2 linked regions of the Paractinoplanes abujensis genome follow. The protein of the gene in region 1 binds, or shares a complex with, the protein of each later gene. Links are inferred from orthologs where the notes say so. Each region holds a gene or a part of one and is shown in the gene's direction. Other genes may lie near its edges. The genes, in order: sucB and BKA14_RS35730.

Region 1 (3,234 bases):
TGCAGCTCGCGCACCGCGGCTTCCAGCAGGGCATCTTCGTGGCGGAGGAGATCGCGGGCCTGCGCCCGGCCCCGATCGACGAGGCGGGCATCCCGCGGGTCACCTACTCCGACCCCGAGGTCGCGTCGGTCGGCCTGACCGAGACCAAGGCCAAGGAGCAGTACGGCGCGGACAAGGTCTCGACGTACAACTACAACCTCGGCGGCAACGGCAAGAGCCAGATCCTCAAGACCGCGGGCTTCGTCAAGCTCGTGCGCCTCAACGACGGCCCGGTCCTGGGCGTCCACATGGTCGGCGCGCGCATGGGTGAGCTGGTGGGCGAGGCCCAGCTGATCTACAACTGGGAGGCGTTCCCGGAGGAGGTCGCCCAGCTGGTCCACGCGCACCCGACGCAGAACGAGGCGCTCGGCGAGGCGTTCCTGGCCCTGTCGGGCAAGCCCCTGCACGCACACAGCTGATCACCTGATCTACGCCGAGCCGGACCAAAACGTGGTTAAGGAGTTCTGAGACATGCCGACATCGGTCACCATGCCGCGGCTGGGTGAGAGCGTCACCGAGGGCACCGTCACTCGCTGGCTGAAGCAGGAGGGCGAGCGGGTGGAGGCCGACGAGCCGCTGCTCGAGGTCTCCACCGACAAGGTCGACACCGAGATCCCGTCGCCCGCGGCCGGTGTGCTGTCGCGCATCGTCGTCGGCGAGGACGAGACGGCCGACGTCGGCAGCGAGCTCGCGGTCATCTCGGGCGACGGCGAGGACGCGGGCACCTCCGCCCCGGCTCCCGCGCAACAGCAGCAGCAGGAGGAGCCCGAGCCTCCCGCCCCGACCGAGCCCTCGACCGAGAAGCCGGTCGAGGAGGAGGCCCCGGCCCCGCAGGCCCAGGCCGCCGCGCCGTCGAGCGGCGAGGGCACCGCGGTCAAGATGCCGGCGCTCGGCGAGAGCGTCACCGAGGGCACCGTCACCCGCTGGCTCAAGGCGGTCGGTGACTCCGTCGAGGTCGACGAGCCGCTGCTCGAGGTCTCCACCGACAAGGTCGACACCGAGATCCCCTCGCCGGTCGCGGGCACGGTGCTCGAGATCAAGGTGCAGGAGGACGAGACGGCCGACGTCGGCGCCGACCTGGCGATCATCGGCGCCGAGGGCGCGGCCCCGGCCCCGGCTGAGGAGAAGCCGGCTCCGGCTGAGGAGAAGCCGGCTCCGGCTCCCGCGCCGCAGCAGCAGTCCGCTCCCAAGATCGAGTCGGCCCCCGCCCCCGACTTCGCGCCGTCCGGCGAGTCCTACGCCGACCCGGCCCCCGAGGCCGAGACGGCCAAGGACCCGGTCGCCGCCGAGGCCAAGGCCGAGCCGCCCGCCCCGTCGCAGCCGCGCGTCGAGCAGGCCAGCCCGAACGGCGCCGGCGACGCCGGCTACGTCACCCCGCTGGTCCGCAAGCTGGCCGCCGAGAAGGGCGTCGACCTGTCGACCCTGACCGGCACCGGCGTCGGCGGCCGCATCCGCAAGCAGGACGTGACCGACGCGGCCGACAAGGCCGCCGCGGCCAAGGCGGCCCCGGCTCCGGCCGCTTCGGCCCCGGTGTCCTCCGCTGCGGCTCCGGCGGCCCCCAAGGCCAAGCCCGAGCCGAGCCCGCTGCGCGGCCGCACCGAGAAGCTGACCCGCACCCGCGCGACGATCGCCCGTCGCATGGTCGAGTCGCTGCAGATCTCGGCCCAGCTCACCACGGTCGTCGAGGTCGACGTCACCAAGATCGCCCAGCTGCGGCAGAAGGCCAAGGCCGACTTCCAGGCCCAGCACGGCGTGAAGCTCAGCTTCCTGCCGTTCTTCGCGCTGGCCGCGGTCGAGGCGCTGCGCCAGCACCCGGTGGTCAACTCGTCGATCGACCAGGAGGCCGGCACGGTCACCTACCACGACGCCGAGCACCTGGGCATGGCCGTCGACACCCCGAAGGGCCTGATCGTCCCGGTCATCAAGGACGCCGGCGACCTCAACCTGGCCGGGCTGGCCAAGCGGATCGCCGACGTGGCCGACCGCACCCGCAACAACAAGATCGGCCCGGACGAGATCTCGGGTGGCACGTTCACGCTGACCAACACGGGCAGCCGGGGCGCGCTCTTCGACACGCCGATCATCAACCAGCCGCAGGTCGGCATCCTGGGCACCGGCGCCGTGGTCAAGCGGGCCGTGGTCATCAACGACCCCGAGCTGGGCGAGGTCATCGCGCCCCGCTCGATGGTCTACCTGGCCCTCAGCTACGACCACCGGATCGTGGACGGCGCTGACGCCGCCCGCTTCCTGGTCACGCTGAAGGAGCGTCTCGAGGGCGGGCACTTCGAGGGTGACCTCGGCCTGGCCTGACAGTCAGCAGCGACAGGGAGCGTCCGGGATCACCCCGGGCGCTCTCTTCGTTTTGAACGGGTTCACTTCGGGGCATGATGGGAGCCATGCGGATCCTGATCTCCGGCGGCTCCGGCTTTCTCGGCGCGCCCCTCGTCGAGCGGCTGCGCGGCAGCGGCCACGATGTGACCCGGCTGGTGCGCCGGCCCGCTCAGGCAGCCGACGAGGCCACCTGGCAGCCCGCCCAGGGTCAGCTCGACCCGCACCTGGTCGCGGCGGCCGACGTGGTGATCAACCTGTCCGGCGCCAACGTCGGCGGCAAGCGCTGGACGGCCCGCTACAAGAGCGAGCTGCGCTCCAGCCGGGTCGACACCACCGGCACGATCGCGCGAGCGATCCGCAACCTGCCCGAGGGCGACCGCCCGCACACACTGCTGCAGGCCTCCGCCGTCGGGTGGTACGGCGACACCGGCGACGACCCGGTCACCGAGGAGGCGCCCGCGGGCAACACCTTCCTGGCCGACCTGTGCCGGGTCTGGGAGGCCGCCGCCCGCCCGGCCGAGGACGCCGGCGTCCGGGTCGTGCTGCTGCGCACCGGCATCGCCGTCGAAACCCTGGTCGAGCGGTTGCTGCCGGTCTTCAAACTGGGCGCGGGCGGCAAGCTGGGCGGCGGCAAGCAGTGGATGCCGTGGACCAGCGCCCCCAACTGGCTCGCCGCGGCCGAGTTCCTGCTCGAACGCGAGGACATCGCGGGCCCGGTCAACGTCACCGCGGCCGAGCAGGCCACCAACGCGCACTTCACCAAGGCCTTCGGCGAAGCCGTGCACCGCCCGGCCCTGCTCACCGTGCCCAGCCCCGCGCTCTACGTGGTGCTGGGCGAGCTGGCCGGCGAGTCGCTGCGCAGCT
Region 2 (4,596 bases), 2.7 Mb from region 1 along the record:
GGCCTGGCCGTCTGGCTGCTCACCACGATCCTCAACCTGATCGTGGTGCCGCTGATCATGAACAACCTCAACCTGGGTTCCCAGCTCGGCGAGCCTGCCGTGTGGCGCGCCATCGGGCTGAACGCGCTGGCCTTCGTGCTCTGGGCGATCCTGGGCGTGGGCGCGGGGGTGCTGATCCGCAGCCAGATCGCGGCGACGCTGATCCTGGCCATCACCTACGTGGTCGGCACCTCGGCCATCGGGTTGATCTTCTTCCTGCTCAGTGAGTACGTGGCCGAGTGGATCAACAACTTCCAGGTGCTCGTGCCGACCACGGCGTCCACGCTGATGATCTCGGGTACTGATCTGCCCGGCAGCCCGCCGCGCTGGGTCGGCGCCGTCGTGCTGATCGGGTACGCGGCTGTGCTGGGCTTCTTCGGCACGTGGCTGACGAAGCGGCGCGACATCAGCTGACGAGAACCGAGGGGAGGATTCGGCTAAGAGGTCACACACTCGACGTGGGAAGATGTTCGCCCGCACCCACGGCGTAGCCTTGAGGCCGAATCCTTCCCGTCCCATGTGACGAAACAGTCGCGTGCTGACAAACATGGTGAAAGAGGCGAACACGGAAGTGTCGACCCAGCAGACTTCGCACGAGAACCCACTCGCGGACTTCGGGCCGAATGAGTGGATCGTCGACGAGATGTACCAGCGCTATCTGGCCGACCCCACCAGCGTCGACCCCGCCTGGCACGACTTCTTCGCCGACTACAAGCCCGCGATGGCCACCGGTTCGATCGTGACGCCCGACGAGGCGAAGGCGGCCAACGCCACCGCTTCGGCGGCCCGCGCCGGCACCGACGCCCCGGCCGCCTCCACGGTCGCCCCGGTCAAGCCGACCGTGCCCACCGAGTCTGCCCAGCCGAAGCCCGCCCCCGCGAAGCCGGCCCCGGCGGCCAAGCCCGCCCCCGCCGCCGCGAACGGGAAGGCCGACGGCGCCAAGGTCACCACGCTCCGCGGCGTCGCCGCCAAGATCGTGCAGAACATGGACGCCTCGCTGGAGGTGCCGACCGCGACGTCGGTGCGCGCTGTGCCCGCGAAGCTCATGGTCGACAACCGCATCGTGATCAACAACCACCTCGCCCGCGGGCGGGGCGGGAAGGTCAGCTTCACCCACCTGATCGGCTGGGCGCTGGTGCGCGCGGTGGCGCAGAACCCCGCCATGAACAACTCGTTCGCCGAGGTCGACGGCAAGCCCGCCATGGTGCAGCCCGAGCACATCAACCTTGGCATCGCCATCGACCTCGCCAAGAAGGACGGCTCGCGCACCCTGGTCGTGCCGTCCATCAAGAACTGCGAGCAGATGGACTTCCGCAAGTTCTGGCAGGCCTACGAGGACGTGGTCCGTCGCGCCCGCCGCAACGAGCTGACCATGGACGACTACTCGGGCACGACGATCTCGCTGACCAACCCGGGCGGCATCGGCACCGTCCACTCCATCCCCCGCCTGATGGCCGGGCAGAGCGCGATCATCGGCGTCGGCGCGATGGAGTATCCCGCGCCCTACGCCGGCATGAGCGACGAGATGCTGACCGACCACGGCGTCTCCAAGGTCACCACGCTGACCAGCACCTACGACCACCGGGTGATCCAGGGTGCGCAGTCCGGCGAGTTCCTCAAGGCCATGCACGAGTTCCTGCTCGGCGAGCACGAGTTCTACGACGAGATCTTCACGTCGCTGCGCATCCCGTACGAGCCGGTCCGCTGGGTGCGGGACGTGGCCCGCACGTCCGAGGGCCAGATCGACAAGGCGGCCCGGGTCGTCGAGCTGATCCACGCGTACCGGGTGCGCGGTCACCTGATGGCCGACACCGACCCGCTCGAGTTCGAGATCCGCCGCCACCCCGACCTCGACGTGCTGCAGCACGGCCTCACGCTGTGGGACCTCGACCGCACGTTCCCGGTCGGCGGTTTCGCCGGCAAGCCGCGTATGCGTCTGCGCGACGTGCTGGGCGTCCTGCGCGACACGTACTGCCGCCGCGTCGGCATCGAGTACATGCACATCCAGGGTCCCGAGGAGCGGCGCTGGATCCAGGACCGCATCGAGATCAAGTACACGAAGCCCGACTCGGACGAGCAGAAGCACATCCTCAACCGGCTGAACGCGGCCGAGGCCTTCGAGACGTTCCTGCAGACCAAGTTCGTCGGTCAGAAGCGGTTCTCGCTCGAGGGCGGCGAGTCGCTGATCCCGCTGCTCGACGCCGTGCTGGAGGCGTCGGCCGAGGCCGGGCTGGACGAGATGGTCATCGGCATGGCCCACCGCGGCCGGCTCAACGTGCTGGCCAACATCGTCGGCAAGCCGTACGAGAAGATCTTCAACGAGTTCGAGGGTCAGATGGACCCGAAGTCGGCCCACGGCTCCGGCGACGTGAAGTACCACCTGGGCCAGACCGGCAAATACACCACGCCCGACGGCGAGCACGCCACGACGGTCAGCGTGGTGGCCAACCCGTCGCACCTGGAGGCCGTCGACCCGGTGCTCGAGGGCATCGTCCGGGCCAAGCAGGACCGCCTCGACCTGGGCCTGCACGGTTACACGGTGCTGCCGGTGCTGGTGCACGGCGACGCCGCGTTCGCCGGCCAGGGCGTCGTGGCCGAGACGCTCAACCTCTCCCAGCTGCGCGGTTACCGCACCGGCGGCACGGTCCACGTGATCGTCAACAACCAGGTCGGTTTCACCACCGCCCCGGAGTACAGCCGCTCGTCGATGTACTCGACCGACGTGGCCCGCATGATCCAGGCCCCGATCTTCCACGTGAACGGCGACGACCCCGAGGCCGTCGTGCGGGTGGCCAAGCTGGCCTTCGAGTACCGCCAGGCGTTCAACAAGGACGTCGTGATCGACCTGGTCTGCTACCGACGCCGCGGGCACAACGAGGGCGACGACCCGTCGATGACCAACCCCCGGATGTACGAGATCATCGACCAGAAGCGCTCGGTGCGGAAGCTCTACACCGAGGAGCTGATCGGCCGGGGTGACATCACCGTGGACGACGCCCAGGAACAGCTGCGCGACTACCAGTCCCAGCTGGAGCAGGTCTTCAAGGCCACCCGCGACGCGGCCGGCACCCCGCCCCGTCCGCGGGTGATCAGCGAGGAGCCCGAGCCCCAGGTCGAGACCGCGGTCGACGCGGCCACCGTCCGCGCGGTCGGCCAGGCGCACGTCGAGCTGCCCGAGGGCTTCACCCCGCACAAGCGCGTGCAGCAGCTGCTCGAGCGGCGGGCCAAGATGGGCACCGAAGGCGGCATCGACTGGGGCTTCGGCGAACTCGTCGCGTTCGGTTCGTTGCTGGCCCAGGGCGTCACCGTCCGGCTCGCCGGGCAGGACTCGCGCCGCGGCACGTTCGTCTCGCGGCACGCCTCCGTGGTCGACGCGCGTACGGGGAAGGACTTTCTGCCCCTCTCCACGCTGACCACCGGCTCGGCCCGCTTCTTCGTGCACGACTCGCTGCTCAGTGAGTACGCGGCGATGGGCTTCGAGTACGGCTACTCGGTCGAGAACCCGGAGGCGCTGGTCCTCTGGGAGGCGCAGTTCGGCGACTTCGTCAACGGCGCCCAGTCGATCGTCGACGAGTTCGTCTCGTCCGGCGAGGTCAAGTGGGGCCAGCAGTCGTCGCTGGTGCTGCTGCTCCCGCACGGCCAGGAAGGCCAGGGGCCCGACCACTCCTCCGGCCGGCCCGAGCGGTTCCTGCAGCTGTGCGCGCAGGACAACATGCGCGTGGCCAACACGACGACCCCGGCCAACTACTTCCACCTGCTGCGCCGGCAGGCCCTGTCGACCAAGCGCAAGCCGCTGGTGGTGTTCTCGCCCAAGTCGCTGCTGCGGCACAAGCTGGCCGTGTCGCAGGTCGCCGACTTCACCCAGGGCACGTTCCAGCCGGTCATCGGCGACGCCGGGATCAACGGCGCGCCGCTCGACGCGGGCTCGGTCAAGCGGGTGCTGCTCTGCTCGGGCAAGGTCTACTACGACCTGTTCCAGGCCCGGGCCGAGCGGGGCATCACCGACACCGCGATCGTCCGGATGGAGCAGATCTACCCGCTGCCCGTCGAGGAGCTGAAGGCAGTGCTGGCCCAGTTCGGAAACGCGGAGGACTTCGTCTGGGTGCAGGAGGAGCCGGCCAACCAGGGCGCCTGGTCGTTCGTCGCACTCAACCTGCTCGAGCACCTCGAAGGTGTCCGGCTGCGGCGCATCTCGCGCCCCGCCGCGGCCGCCCCCGCGGTCGGCTCGGCCAAGCTGCACGAGGCCGAGCAGGCGGCACTGATCGAGGCCGCCCTGCCCCGGCCGTAACTTCTCTGACGAGGGGGCGCTCCGCTGCGGCGGGGCGCCCCCTTTTACTATCCGGGCATGTATTTCACCGATCGCGGCATCGAGGAACTGGTCAACCGGCGCGGCGAGGAGAGCGTGACGCTGGAATGGGTGGCCGACCAGCTGCGCACGTTCGTCGACATGAACCCGGAGTTCGAGACCCCGATCGAGCGCTTCGCGACGTGGCTGGCCCGGGACGACGACGAGGATGACGAGTAGCGCCCGCCCGATCCGCCGCGTCGAACTGGACA

The links.
Region 2: sucB (region 1) and BKA14_RS35730 share a complex: the UniProt entries of both Bacillus subtilis proteins name them as parts of the 2-oxoglutarate dehydrogenase (OGDH) complex. The link is inferred for Paractinoplanes abujensis from one-to-one orthologs.

The regions. Positions count from the first base shown.
Region 1 is NZ_JACHMF010000001.1:5,064,167-5,067,400, forward strand. Bases 1-2,929 are described here. They hold sucB (2-oxoglutarate dehydrogenase, E2 component, dihydrolipoamide succinyltransferase), read left to right. Parts: upstream 1-510; coding sequence 511-2,349; downstream 2,350-2,929. Other genes in these bases: lpdA (dihydrolipoyl dehydrogenase), read left to right, coding at 1-458; BKA14_RS22840 (TIGR01777 family oxidoreductase), read left to right, coding at 2,436-2,929. Outside these bases: more of BKA14_RS22840, read left to right, coding at 2,930-3,234. UniProt on the Bacillus subtilis protein: E2 component of the 2-oxoglutarate dehydrogenase (OGDH) complex which catalyzes the second step in the conversion of 2-oxoglutarate to succinyl-CoA and CO(2).
Region 2 is NZ_JACHMF010000001.1:7,752,487-7,757,082, reverse strand. The notes cover bases 237-4,527. They hold BKA14_RS35730 (multifunctional oxoglutarate decarboxylase/oxoglutarate dehydrogenase thiamine pyrophosphate-binding subunit/dihydrolipoyllysine-residue succinyltransferase subunit), read left to right. Parts: upstream 237-610; coding sequence 611-4,327; downstream 4,328-4,527. Other genes in these bases: BKA14_RS35725 (DUF6104 family protein), read left to right, coding at 4,385-4,527; BKA14_RS35735 (ABC transporter permease), read left to right, coding at 237-453. Also shown: more of BKA14_RS35735, read left to right, coding at 1-236; more of BKA14_RS35725, read left to right, coding at 4,528-4,564; BKA14_RS35720 (AAA family ATPase), read left to right, coding at 4,554-4,596. UniProt on the Bacillus subtilis protein: E1 component of the 2-oxoglutarate dehydrogenase (OGDH) complex which catalyzes the decarboxylation of 2-oxoglutarate, the first step in the conversion of 2-oxoglutarate to succinyl-CoA and CO(2).